3 regions of the Nesterenkonia lutea genome follow, and region 3 is predicted to be linked to each of the others. Evidence: riboswitches for the same ligand, from Rfam matches in the RefSeq annotation. Region 3 holds a riboswitch; each other region holds the start of a gene.
The links. A riboswitch is a leader RNA that binds a small molecule or an ion and turns the genes downstream of it on or off. The one in region 3 is predicted to bind S-adenosylmethionine.
Positions count from the first base shown of each region.

Region 1: linked by a shared signal. The riboswitch ahead of H4W27_RS07720 (LLM class flavin-dependent oxidoreductase) and the one ahead of H4W27_RS10160 (ABC transporter ATP-binding protein) in region 3 are both predicted to bind S-adenosylmethionine.
Region 2: linked by a shared signal. The riboswitch ahead of H4W27_RS09235 (O-acetylhomoserine aminocarboxypropyltransferase/cysteine synthase family protein) and the one ahead of H4W27_RS10160 (ABC transporter ATP-binding protein) in region 3 are both predicted to bind S-adenosylmethionine.

Region 1 covers NZ_JADBED010000001.1:1,688,471-1,692,743, forward strand. The annotation lists gene H4W27_RS07715 (ABC transporter substrate-binding protein) at 1-735, opposite strand, end outside; gene H4W27_RS07720 (LLM class flavin-dependent oxidoreductase) at 844-2,232, opposite strand; SAM riboswitch class IV at 2,300-2,416, opposite strand; gene H4W27_RS07725 (DUF805 domain-containing protein) at 2,733-3,266, shown strand; gene H4W27_RS07730 (PPK2 family polyphosphate kinase) at 3,291-4,273, opposite strand, start outside.
Region 2 covers NZ_JADBED010000001.1:2,017,891-2,022,163, reverse strand. The annotation lists gene H4W27_RS09245 (FAD/NAD(P)-binding protein) at 1-345, shown strand, start outside; gene H4W27_RS09240 (FAD-binding oxidoreductase) at 380-1,834, opposite strand; SAM riboswitch class IV at 1,991-2,119, shown strand; gene H4W27_RS09235 (O-acetylhomoserine aminocarboxypropyltransferase/cysteine synthase family protein) at 2,250-3,677, shown strand; gene metX (homoserine O-acetyltransferase MetX) at 3,693-4,273, shown strand, end outside.
Region 3 covers NZ_JADBED010000001.1:2,224,016-2,228,288, forward strand. The annotation lists gene H4W27_RS10150 (hypothetical protein) at 1-326, shown strand, start outside; gene H4W27_RS10155 (ATP-binding protein) at 337-1,455, shown strand; SAM riboswitch class I at 1,550-1,661, shown strand; gene H4W27_RS10160 (ABC transporter ATP-binding protein) at 1,672-2,559, shown strand; gene H4W27_RS10165 (aliphatic sulfonate ABC transporter substrate-binding protein) at 2,750-3,832, shown strand; gene H4W27_RS10170 (ABC transporter permease) at 3,829-4,273, shown strand, end outside.

The DNA.
Region 1 (4,273 bases), 540 kb from region 3:
CGAGGTGTTGTCCGGGATGAAGCTCCACCGGATCCCCTCCACATAGGCCGGACCCTGGTGCTTCGCGTTCGCAGGGGCGGAGTTGTAGTCCTCATTGCGGGCGAACTCGAGGTACTGGCCGCTCTCCCAGGCCTGCACGGTGAAGGGACCCGAGCCGATGGGGGCTCTGCAGTTCTCCTCATCGCTGCGGGTCTCCAGTGCGGTGGGCGACTGAATGCCGAAATAGGACTGGGACAAGGTGGAGAGGAAGGGCGAGAACGGGGCGGAGAGCTGGATCTCGACGGTGTGCTCATCCACTGCGGTGGCTTCTTCATAGAAGCCGCCCAGGTGTGCGGCGGCGGTGCCGTTGCCGCCGTCGAGCCAGTAGTCGAAGTTGTGCGCCACGGCCTGGCCGTTGACGGGTGTGCCGTCGGTGAAGGAGACGTCTTCGCGCAGATCCAGCGTCCAGACCAGCTGATCCTCGGAGACCTCCCAGTCGGTGGCGAGCCAGGGGACGATCTCGCCCTCGTCATCCTGAGAGACGAGGGAGTCCAGGATCTGGCGCGCGGTGAAGTTCTCCTGGATCCACCCGCCGAAGACGCACTTGGGCTCTTGGAGGTGCCCGTATTCGATGATGCCGCCGGACTGGGGATCGTCAGTGGACTGCCGGTCCGCGACCTGTTCGGTGCTGACCAGGCCGGAGGTGCCGCTGCATGCGGTGAGTACGGCTGCGCTGAGGAGCGCTGCTGCACCCATGGGAAGTCTGGATCTCCACTTGTTTTTGGGTGCGTTCGGGGAGGGCGGGGTGGTCATGGTGCTCCTTCTCGGAGTGGTTCAGACGGGAGGAATGGTGGTGCGCGAGGCTCAGACGGTGGCGGGGACCGCGGCGAATGCTCCGCGGTAGCGGGCGCCCGGGTGGGTCTCGGGCAGCCGGTCGCGACCGAAGAGCTTCTGCCGCAGCGTGCCCGGGGTGTATTCGCGCTGGGCGAGGCCTCGCTCGCGCAGGACGGGCAGCACCTTGTCGGCGAACTCCTGGAAGGATCCGGGGATCACCCAGTTGACGACGTTCACGCCGTCCACGCCGGCGGCCTGCCACAGTTCCAGCTGATCGGCGATCTGCTCAGGCGTGCCGACGATCCGGTTGTTGCGGTTGGAGCGCCAGGCGATGTCGGCTACCAGAGGTTCACGGTCGGTGATCGTCTTGGACGCCCACTCGGTGAACCCACGCCGGGTGTTGGTCTGCACGTCCTTCAGCGGCGTCTCGGGTGGGTAGACGCGTCCGTCCGGGTCCACCAGGGCCGCGTGCGCGAGGTAGCCGTCCAGCGAGACGTATTCTTCGGCTTCCTTGAGCTTCCGCTGAGCTTCTTCCTCGGTGTCTCCGATGATGAAGCTCAGGCCCTGGAAGAACTTGATATCCCCCGCTGCGCGTCCGGCTTCCACGGCGCGAGCGCGGGTGTCCTCGATCTGGAACCTCGCCGCCTCTGCGTTCGGAGCCCCCAGGAAGACAGCTTCGGCGTTGCGGGCGGCGAAGTCGCGACCCGAGGCGGAAGAGCCGGCCTGGAAGAGGACGGGGGTGCGCTGCGGCGACGGCGAGGGAAGATGCGGGCCCTCCACCGAATAGCGTTCGCCCTGGTGGTAGATCTTGTGCACCTTGTCAGGGTCCGAGTACTGGGATCCCGCACGATCCTTGATCACTGCGTCGTCCTCCCAGGAGCCTTCCCAGAGCTTGTAGGTCACATCGACGTACTCATCGGCCCAGCGGTAGCGCTCGGAGTGCTCGGTGAGTCGAGGCATGCCGTAGTTGCGGGAGCCGTTGTCCTGCATCCCGGTGACGATGTTCCAGGCGATCCGACCCTTGGAGATGTGGTCCAGCGTGGAGATCTGCCGGGCGAACTGGAACGGATGCGACTGGAAGACGTTGGATGTGGTGGCCAGACCGATGTTCTCGGTCACCACGGCCAGGGCGCCCAGCAGCACGGTCGGATCGTTGGACGGGATCTGCAGCCCCTCGTTGAGGTACACCGAGTAGTCCGCGTCGGAGTCGCCGTAGTGGCCCGAGACATCGGCGAAGAACATCGCGTCGAACTTCGCCTCCTCCAGGATCTTGGCCAGGTTGATCCAGGTGTCCACGTCGGTGAACTCCGTCTGCTGCGCATCCTCGCGGCGCCACTGGCCGTGGTGGATGTGACTGTTCGTGTTCATCACGAAGGCATTGAAGTGCAGCGGGGCGCGTGCCGGAGTCTGCTCGGGCATGAAGTGTCCACGTCTCTCTCTGACCGTGGCGCTCCTGGGCCGCTCCGCTGAGAGAGCTGCCGCAGGGGCACCGTACTTGCCCGGGACGGTGTTGACACCGGGCCGAATCATCACCTGGAGCACCCCACTACGGTGAGAGGGTTGCTGTCCGGACAGCCAGGGCTGTCGTCCGGATCTCGTGATTCTGTAGCTCAGCCTAGAGAGTGATCCGCCTGATCACAAGTGGTGAACATAGTTGTTAACATAAAGTGACACATTGCATCATCTTTCGACACAGGGACTCTCCTCTGCGGCTCCACGACCGCGCGAATCGCGCCCACCTGCTCCGGCGGTTCGAAGAGGATCTCGACCCCCGCTGGCTCGTCAGAAACCCGATGTCAGACCACCTCGATTTAAACCTCAATGCTAGGCAGCTGCCACATGTGCGACTTCCCTTAACACCGCCACTTCACCTAGGTTCGAACATATATAGGGCAACAGTCGACAACGGAGTGATGCGCGTGAGCCTGTCCAACACCGATCCGTCACAGTTCAAACACACAGCAGATCCTGAGCAGAATACTCCGCTCTACGGCGCCACGCTGGGCCAAGCCGTGCGGCGGTTCTTCGGCAAGTACGCGCATTTCAAGGGGTACGCCTCGCGCAGCGAATACTGGTGGGTACAGCTCTTCACGAACGTCGTCAGCGGGCTGATCGCGATCCCCTACCTGCGCACATATGATCCTGCGCTGGGCTACTTCGACCTGACTCAGGGCACCGGAAACGTCGAGGGACTCGTCCTCATGAGCGCGCTCGCGGCTTTCATCTGGGGCGTCGTGACGGTCCTTCCGATGCTTGCCCTTAGCTGGCGAAGGCTGCACGACGCAGGACTCCCAGGACCTATGTACTTCCTGTGGCTGATCCCCTTCATCGGCCCGATCATCGTGCTGGTCCTGATGATCCTGCCGACTCGGCCTGAGAAGCACATCCATGCCTGGGAGTACCCGACGGAACCATCGGCCGAGGCACAGAATGTAGGACGTCCCCTCCCCTAGGCTCTCTTCTTCGTCAGTGCGGCCTCACGATTCCAGCAGCCGCTTCCGTTCGGTCTCCACGTCATAGTCCGCCGCGGGCCAGCGCAGGTTCAGATCCGCGAACGCCGCGATGAGCAGCTCCTGCACCGCCAGTCGGGAGTACCACTTGCGGTCTGCGCCGATCACATGCCAGGGCGCGTGGTCGGCGTCGGTGGCTTCCAGCAGATACGCGTGGATCGACTGGTAGAGGGAGAACTGAGCGCGGGAATCGGCGTCGGAGGGGTCGTACTTCCAGTGCTTCTCCTCGCGGTCCAGCCGGGAGATCAGCCGATCCAGCTGCTCCTCCGGGGAGACATGCAGCATGACCTTGATGATCACGAACCCCTGACGAACCAGTTCAAGCTCGAAGAGCTTCAGCGCCTCAGTGCGGCGCTCCAGCTCCTCCGTGCTCTCGCTGCCGGTGATGGTGGGAACCAGCACGTCCTCGTAGTGCGAGCGGTCAAAGACTCCCACATGCCCTGGCCGCGGGAGCCTGCGGATCACGCGCTCCAGGTAGTGCTCGCCGTTCTCCTCGGGGGTGGGCTTGCCGAACCCGGCCACCTCCACGCCCATGGGGTCCATGGAGCTGACCACCTGCTTGACCACTCCACCTTTGCCGGCGGCATCCATGCCCTGCAGGATCAGCAGCACGCGCGGTCCGCGGGCCAGGCCGCTGAGGGCGCTCTCCACCTCGGGAGAGAACAGCTCCTCGCGGCGGGCCTTCTCCTGCGGGGAGCGGCGCGGCACCCGGGCGGCGATCGCCTTGGCCACCTCCCGCTGCTCGGCCTCCGGGGCGGAGACCACGTGGGCCCACATGAGCTCCTGCAGATCAGCCAGCATCTCGGCGCGTTCGGCGAGCGCGTCCTCGCCGTCGTCCTTCTTGCCCTTGAAGCCCACCTTCTTGCGAGTCGGTGCGTCGGGGAGGCTGAACGGGGAGGCGAACTGGCTGACCCGCCAGAGGCTGCGGGGGTCGCCCTCGAACGGGGTCT
Region 2 (4,273 bases), 210 kb from region 3:
TGGCTGCTGGAGGCGATGATGCCGGCGAACCGGGTCCAGCTCTCCCGCTCGCCGCTGGTGGCAGGCTTACTGCGCAGCGGCCTCGCCCGGCCACGGGAACTCGCGGACGCCTCCGGGGCGCCGCGGGCCGGCAAGGGCTTCGACGTCACACCGCCGCCGCACCGGCTGATCCCCGCCGACGGGGCGCAGCCGGAGGAGATCTACGTGCTCGGACTCCAGCTCAGCTCCGTGCAGTGGGGGACTGCCATCGCCGCAGAGGCCGGCGGAGACGCCGAATCCTCCGCGCGCACGCTGGCAGATGCCGATGCCGCCGCCCGGGCAGTGCTGGCTGGACCGGCGGCTTGAAACGGGCCGGCGGAGCCCGCCGGGCCGGCACCGGTCACAGGATCGCGCGCCCCGGGTTGAGCCGATGGTCAGGGTCAAAGACGTTTTTGATGCTGCGCTGGAGCTCGATGACCTCGGCTGACTGTTCCCAGCTCAGCCAGCGCAGCTTATAGGTGCCGATGCCGTGCTCGCCGGTGATCGTCCCGCCCATCTCCAGGGCGATCCGCACGGAGCCGTCCAGGGCGGCATGCAGTCGGGACAAGGCTGAGACCGTCTGGGACGAGGCGCCGTCGTCGTCGCTCTCGCGGTCCTGCGCGCTCGGTTCTGGACCGGCCAGAGGTTCGATCTCGGAGCTGGGGACGCTGAAGGTGGGGTGCAGGTTCCCGTCCCCCGCGTGGGCGACGACCTTCAGCTGGACCTGGTGCTCCTCAGCAAGATCTTCGATCGCGCGGATATAGTCCACCAGCCTCGAGCGCGGGACCGCGACATCCTCGCCCACCCGGACCTCGGTGACGATCCCGTCCCCACGGGCGTGCCGGCGCAGCTCGATCAGCCGCTCAGATTCGGTGGACCCCGGAGCGCTGACCTCGGCGCCGAGCCCGCTGAGAACCTTGCGGATGATCTCCGCCTCGATGCTCGCACCGTGACCGTCGGTCTGGATCAGCAGCAGGGTGTTGCCGCGCTGAGCCAGGTCCGAACCCTGCGCCTCATCCAGGGCCAACATGGTCCGGTGGTCCAGCAGCTCGGTGATCGCGGGCTGGACTCGGGCCCTGCCGATGTCGAGCACGCCCTGGGCGGCGGTGGTCAGCTCGCCGAAGAAGGCGGCGATGGTCTCGGTGTGTCGGCTCAGGTGTCGCAGCCGCACGGTGACGCCCACGACGATCCCCAGGGTCCCCTCGGAGCCGACGAAGAGGCTGGTCAGGTCGTAACCGGCCACCCCTTTGAAAGTGGCCTGGCCGGTGTGGATCAGCGTGCCGTCGGCGAGCACCACATCCAGGGCCAGCACCGAATCTCGGGTCACCCCATATTTGGCGCAGCGCAGCCCGCCGGCATTGGTGGCGACATTGCCGCCGATGGTGGACGTGCGATAGCTGGCCGGGTCGGGGGCATACATCAACCCATGCTCGGCCGCCGCGGTGTTCAGGTCCGCGTTGATCACGCCCGGTTCGACCACGGCGACCTCGTCCTCTGCCCGCATCGCAAGGATCCGGTTCATGCGGGTCAGGTTCAGCACCACGGAGCCGGCAGTGGTGTTGGCGCCGCCGGAGACGGAGGTCCCCGCCCCGCGGGTGATGACCGGGAAGCCATGCTCGGCGGAGAGGCGCACCAGCTTCTGCACGTCCTGCGCCGATTCCGCGAAGACGACGGCGAGCGGAGCATGCACCTGCCAATGCTCGAGCGGCCCCTTGTCCACCGCGTGGGACTCGAGCTCTCCGGCCTCGGTGCTCAGGGCGTGGTGCGTGAAAGAGTCGCGCAGGACTGTCAGGACATGGTGGACGGAGGCGCTCATGGGGCCGAGTCTAGGCGAGCGGAATCCGTCCACCTGCCGCGGTGCTGCTGCACTCGGCTGTCGCGGCGCACTGGCGCTGAACTGTCGCGACGCACTTGCGCTCAACCGCTGCGGCCCACTTGCGCCGGGGCGTTCCGCGATGCAGACTTGTCCCTAGGTCAAGAGTGCCAGCGCAAAACCCCGGTTTGCTGGCCGACAACCCTCCAGTTCGCGGTGGGGTGCCCCGGGTGACGACCTGGCTGCGGCGATCACGTGACTCAGTGATCGACGTGGCAAGCGCGGGCCACACACCAGTGCGGGCCCTTACACCAGTCCTCAGGACAGGGCCGTACAGGATTCAGCGCCAGAAGCTCTCGCAGCTGGCAGCGACGTTCATGCGCGGCTCCGCCTCGGACCGCATTGAACGGAGAATCCCTTGAGCAACGACAACAGCACCTGGCAGTTCGAGACCCAGCAGATCCACGCCGGAGTCGCCCCCGACCCCGTCACCGGAGCACGGGCGCTGCCGATCCAGCAGACCACCTCCTTCGTCTTCCCGGACACGGCGGCCGCAGCACGCCGCTTCGGACTCGAAGAGATCGCCCCGATCTACTCCCGCATCGGCAACCCCACGGTCCAGGCGATCGAGGACAAGATCGCCGCCCTCGAGGGCGGAGTCGGAGCGCTGGCCGTCGGCTCGGGACAGGCCGCCACCTCCCTGGCCCTGCTGAACATCGCGGAATCCGGAAGCCACATCGTCGCCTCCCCGACGCTCTACGGCGGCACGCAGAACCTCTTCAAGCACACGCTGCCGAAGTTCGGCATCGAGGTGACCTTCGTGGAGGATCCCGATGACCTGGAGTCATGGCGCGCCGCCACGCGGGAGAACACCGTGGCCTTCTTCGGGGAGTCCGTGGCCAATCCGCGCGGAGACGTGCTGGACATCGAGGGGGTGGCCTCGGTCGCCCATGAACATGGCGCGCCGCTGATCATCGACTCCACGCTGACCACCCCGTACCTGATCAAGCCGATCGACTTCGGGGCCGACGTCGTCGTCCACTCGGCCACGAAGTTCCTCGGCGGCCACGGCACCGCCATCGCCGGAGTGATCGTGGACTCCGGACGCTTCGACTACTTCGCCCACCCAGATCGCTTTCCCGGGTTCAGCACTCCGGACGAGAGCTACCACGGGCTCGTCTTCGGCCGGGATCTCGGCGCCGAGGGGATCTTCGGGGTCAACCTCTCCTTCATCCTCAAGGCCCGCGTGCAGCTGCTGCGCGACCTCGGCCCCGCACTGTCCCCGCACAACGCCTTCGAGATCAACCTGGGCCTGGAGACCCTCTCGCTGCGGATCGAGCGCCACGTCGCCAACGCGCAGAAGGTCGCCGAGTACCTGGAGGCTCATGATGCGGTGAAGCGGGTCTACTACTCCGGGCTGCCCTCGAGCCCCTGCTACGAACGCGCGCAGAAGTACCTGCCCCGAGGCACCGGCGCGGTGCTGGCCTTCGAGCTCGCCGGTGGAGCCGGCGACGACGACGAGACGCAGGCCCGTGCGGGCCAGACGCTGGTCGACGCGCTCGAGCTGCACTCGCTGGTGGCCAATGTCGGTGACGTGCGCTCCCTGGCCATCCACCCGGCCTCGACCACCCACCGGCAGCTCAGCCCCGCCGAACAGCATGCCGCCGGGGTCAAGCCCGGTCTGGTCCGGCTCTCGGTGGGCCTGGAACACATCGACGACATCATCGCCGATCTCGCCCAGGGACTGGAGAAGGCGGCAACGATCCAGGCCGCTGACCAGGACTCTTCTGAGCAGGACCAGAGTGCGGACAATGTGACGAAGCAAGAAGCCGCAGCAGCGGTCTGAGGTTAGGGTGATCGGGTGCTGAATGACTTTGGGGACAGGCCCGCGGGTGCGCTGAAGACGGTCGATGTCGGAGCGTACACATTTGAGACAGGTGGGCAGCTTCCCGAAGTCACCATCGCCTACGAGACCTGGGGCACGCTCGAAGAGGACGGCAGCAATGCGGTCCTCGTGGCGCACGCCCTGACCGGGGACTCCCATGTCGCCTCCACCCCGGCAGATCCTTCCATCGGCTGGTGGGAGGGCCTGCTGGGCCCGGGACGCCCGATCGACACCCAGCGCTGGTTCGTCATCGCTCCGGCGATGGTCGGCGGCTGCTACGGCTCCACCGGACCCGCCTCCCTGGATCCCGAGGGGAAGCCCTATGGCTCCCGATTCCCCTTCGTGACGATTCGCGATTCCGTGCACCTGGAAGCCCGGCTGGCTGAAGCCCTGGGCATCCAGAAGTTTCACACGGTGATCGGTGGATCCATGGGAGGCGCCCGCGCGCTGGAATGGGCCGCCACGTACCCGGAGATGGTCGACGGCGTGGCGGTCTTCGCCTGCGGTGCGGCGTCGACTGCCGAGCAGATCGCCTTCGGCCAGGCCCAGGTGCTGGC
Region 3 (4,273 bases):
AGCTCGCCCGGGTTCCCGAGGCGCAGGAGCTGGTGCGCCTGGGAGACTCGCTGGAGATGCGCACGGGAGGCCTGAGCGTCGACGTGACCGAAGCGATCCACGAATCGCTGCATGAACTGGCCGTGGAGGCCGTGGCCGCCGTGCCGGGGCTCAACGCGGCCGCCGTCGACCTCGAGATCCCCGACCTGGGGTCTGCCGACGGAGCCTTCGTCCGGGCAGTTCTGCCTGACGCAGACATCAGTCCCGCGCACTTCCCCGCCTACGGCGACTCCCGTGACGTCGCAGGGGCCATCGCTGAGGAGATCCTGCTTCGTGCATCACGATAATCTGAGCCCCATGAGAGTGGAGACCCAGCCCGGGCAGACCGAGGCCGACCGGCGAGCTCGCCCAGCACTTGAGCTCGACGCGGAGCCGCAGGCCCTCGAGACGTTCATCGCCGAGCAGCTCGAACCGGCCTTCGATCAGCTGCACCGCTGGCAGAACATCATGGACCACGAGATGCTTCTCCACCGCGCCGCCCGGCGCAAGAAGATGACGATCACCAAGATCAACGATTCGAACGTCCTCTTCTTCCTCGCCGGGATGGTGGTCGGCGGGATGGACACTGTGGTGACCTCCCTCGTCAGCCACCAGGCCCGCCGAGTCTCCGCCTCCAAGGCCATGACGAAGAAGTACCTGCAGGCGGCCGAGGTCCCGACCCCCAGGGGCCGGGCGATCAATCCCACCGAGTTCAGCCGCGCCGTGCAGCATCTGAAGAAGTCCGGCGGGCCGGTGACGGTCAAACCCTCCGCTGGGCGCGCAGGCCGCGGCATCACCACCGCTGTGACCACGAAGGAGCAGCTGCGCCAGGCGTGGACCTCGGCGATGGCGGCACGCTCGGCCACCTCGAGCGCGCGGTACGTGATCATGGTGGAGGAGCACCGGCCCGGCCTGGACATCCGCGCCTATGTGGTCGGCGAGACGGTGGTCGCCGCCGTCGCCCGCGTCCCGTTCTACGTCATCGGCGACGGACTCAGCACTGTGGGAGAACTCGCCGCCGCGGAGCTCGAGCGGCGCCGGCCCAACGCTTACCTCTCCGCCCGGCAGCCCCGAGTCACCGACGCGTTCCTCGCTCCGATGGGGATCACGATGCAGACCGTTCCGGAGCGCGGCGCGCTGCAGCTCCTGACCCCGACGGCAGACACCGCTCGAGGCGGAGGGCTCGCCGTCGATGTCCTGGAGCTGCTCAGCGATGAGCTCCGAGACCTCGCCGCAGACGGGCTCCTGGCTGTTCCCGGCCTGGGCGCGGGGGCGGTGGACATGCTCGCACCGGATCTGGGAAGTGCGGCGGAGGCCGTGGTGCTGGACGTGAACCCCTATGCGAACCTCATGCAGTTCCACTACCCGGCCTATGGCACGGCTCGGCGGGTCAACGATCCGATCATCGACCAGCTGCTGCACCGCGCCTCGCGCTGACCGGCCGGGCACGACCACGCTCTTTGTGTCGTTTTGTCTCACCCAATGAAATCAATTTTGATCAGATTCTGGGCCTGTGCGTATCCTGGTGGACGTACCATCCCGAGCGGCCGAGAGATCTGGCTCGTCGACGCCGCAGCAACCCGGGTATGGGCACCTTGATCAGGTGCCTGTTCGCCGGGTGCTACCGCCAGGATCGATGGGAGTATTCCTCTGATGATTTCGCCTGCCTCCACCCTGACCGAGGACGACGTGACGGCACCCGGTGCTGCCACCGGCTCCAGTGCCCCCGCCTCCGGCTCCGGCGCGGCATCGACCGGCCGACCCGGCTACACCTCGCTCGATGTTCGACTCGACGGCGTCGGTCGCTCCTTCGGTGAGCACACCGTGCTGCGCGATGTCAGTCTCACCGTCGCTCCCGGCGAGGTGCTGGCCATCCTCGGGTCCTCGGGCTGCGGGAAGTCGACTCTGCTGCGCGCCGTCGGAGGTCTCGACACCGGCAGCACCGGTCAGATCCTGATCGACGGATCACCGGTGCAGCGCTATGACGAGCGCACCGCCGTCGGCTTCCAGGAGCCGCGCCTGCTGCCCTGGCGCTCGATCTATAAGAACGTGAGTCTCGGCCTGCCGCGCAGCCTGTCCAAGGCCGAGGGGCGCGAACGCGTGGATGAGCTGCTGGAACTGGTAGGGCTTCGCGACCGGGCCTCGCTGCGGCCGCGGGAGATCTCAGGGGGCATGGCCCAGCGCGCCTCACTGGCGCGGGCACTGGCTCGGCGTCCCGGCGTGCTGCTCCTCGATGAGCCCTTCGGCGCCCTGGACGCCCTCACGCGGCTGAAGATGCAGGACCTGCTGCTCGACCTCCATGCACAGACCGGCACCACTGTGCTGCTGGTCACCCACGACGTGGACGAGGCGCTCCAGCTCGCGGACCGGGTCCTGCTGCTCGGCCGGAATCCGCAGGATCCCGCAGCAGCCGAAGGTGCGACGATCGCGCGGCTGTTGGAAGTGCCGGGAACCCGCCCCCGAGACCGCGCCTCCGCAGAGCTCGCTGCCCTGCGCGGGGAGCTGTTCTCCGGCCTCGGCGTGGACTCCCACACCCACTGACCTCCGCACCGTCGCCGTCGCCGTCTGGAGCCTCTCCGCACGCCGAGGGCCGCAGGTCGATCCGAGCAGCCCGCCGGCCCGCCCTGGGGCGGATGCGCGCGGCGGCACCCCGCTCGCTGAAGCCCAACCCTGAACATAACCACTGAAGCTTCATCCGAAGCTGCACCGTTGAAGAACCGAAAGGCGCTCCATGCCCAGCACCACCGCTTCCCACTCGTTCGGCACTTCCCGCGGCTCGGCCACGAAGGCCGTCTCGGTCGCCGCCGCCGTCGCCCTGCTCGCCACCGCCTGCGGCAGCGATGGCGGCGAGGACGAGCAGCTCGAGACGCTGAACATCGACTTCGCCACCTACAACCCGCTGAGCCTGATCATCCTGGAGAACGGCTGGCTGGAGGAGGAGCTGGAGGAACTCGACGTGGACGTCAAATGGGTCCAGTCCCAGGGCTCGAACGTCGCCAATGAGAACCTCCGGGCCGAGAACATCCACGTGGGCTCCACCGCCGGATCCGCGGCGCTGCTCAACCGCGCGGTCGGCGCGGACACTCACACGATCATGATCGAGAATCAGCCTGAGTGGTCTGCCCTGGTCATCAACGAGGATTCGGACATCGAATCGGTGGAGGATCTCGAGGGTGCATCGATCGCGGCCACGCCGGCGACGGACCCCTACTTCTTCATGGCTCGCTCCCTGCAGGAGGCGGGACTCAGCGTGGACGACGTGGAGATCCAGGCCCTGCAGCATGCCGACGGACGCCAGGCGCTGGCCAACGGCGACGTCGACGCCTGGGCCGGCCTCGATCCCATCATGGCCGGAGCAGAGGCCGACGGCGCCGAGCTGCTCTACCGCAACGTCGACTTCAACACCTACTCGGTGGTCAACGCGACCGGTGACTTCGTGGAGAACCACCCCGACATCGCCCAGATCGTGGTCAACGTCTACGAGCAGGCGCGTGAATGGGCCACCGAGAACCCCGAGGGCACTGCAGAGATCCTCGCGGAGTACGCCGGGATCGAGCCGGAGATCGCCGAGGCCGTCATCACCGAGCGCACGAACTTCGACATCGATCCGGTGCCCGGCGATGACGTCTACGCCGCGATGGAGGCCGCCGGACCGTTCTTCGTGGAGAACGGCGACGTGGACAGCCAGGATGACGTGGACGAGGCGCTGGAGTCGCTGTTCCATCCCGAGTTCGCCGAGAACCGCGAAGCAACCGACGCCGAGGGCACCGAGGACGCCGCAGACGAGGCTGACATCGAGGAGACCGAAGAGTGACAGACACCCTCTACGTCACGGGTGCCTCGGTGCCCGATGCCACCCCGAAGCCCCCGAGACGCCGCAACCGGCTCACCAGGAAGGTGCCGGGAGGCGGACTGCTGATCGGCGCCGTCGTCCCGGTGCTGCTGCTGGGTCTGTGGTGGCTGGCCACCGATGTCACCGGCACCTTCAGCCAGGTGCAGCTGCCCGCACCGCAGGCGGTGTTCAGCGCCGGGCTGGGACTCTTCGAATCGGGCGAGCTCTTCGAGCACATGGCGATCTCTCTGCAGCGCGTGCTGCTGGGCTTCGCCATCGGCGCCGTCCTGGGACTGGCGCTGGGGGCGCTTCTGGGTCTCTCCTCCATCGCCGACGGCCTGCTGCATCCCACAGTGGGCGCGTTCCGGGCAGTGCCGTCCCTGGCCTGGGTGCCGCTGCTGCTGCTCTGGGTCGGCATCGATG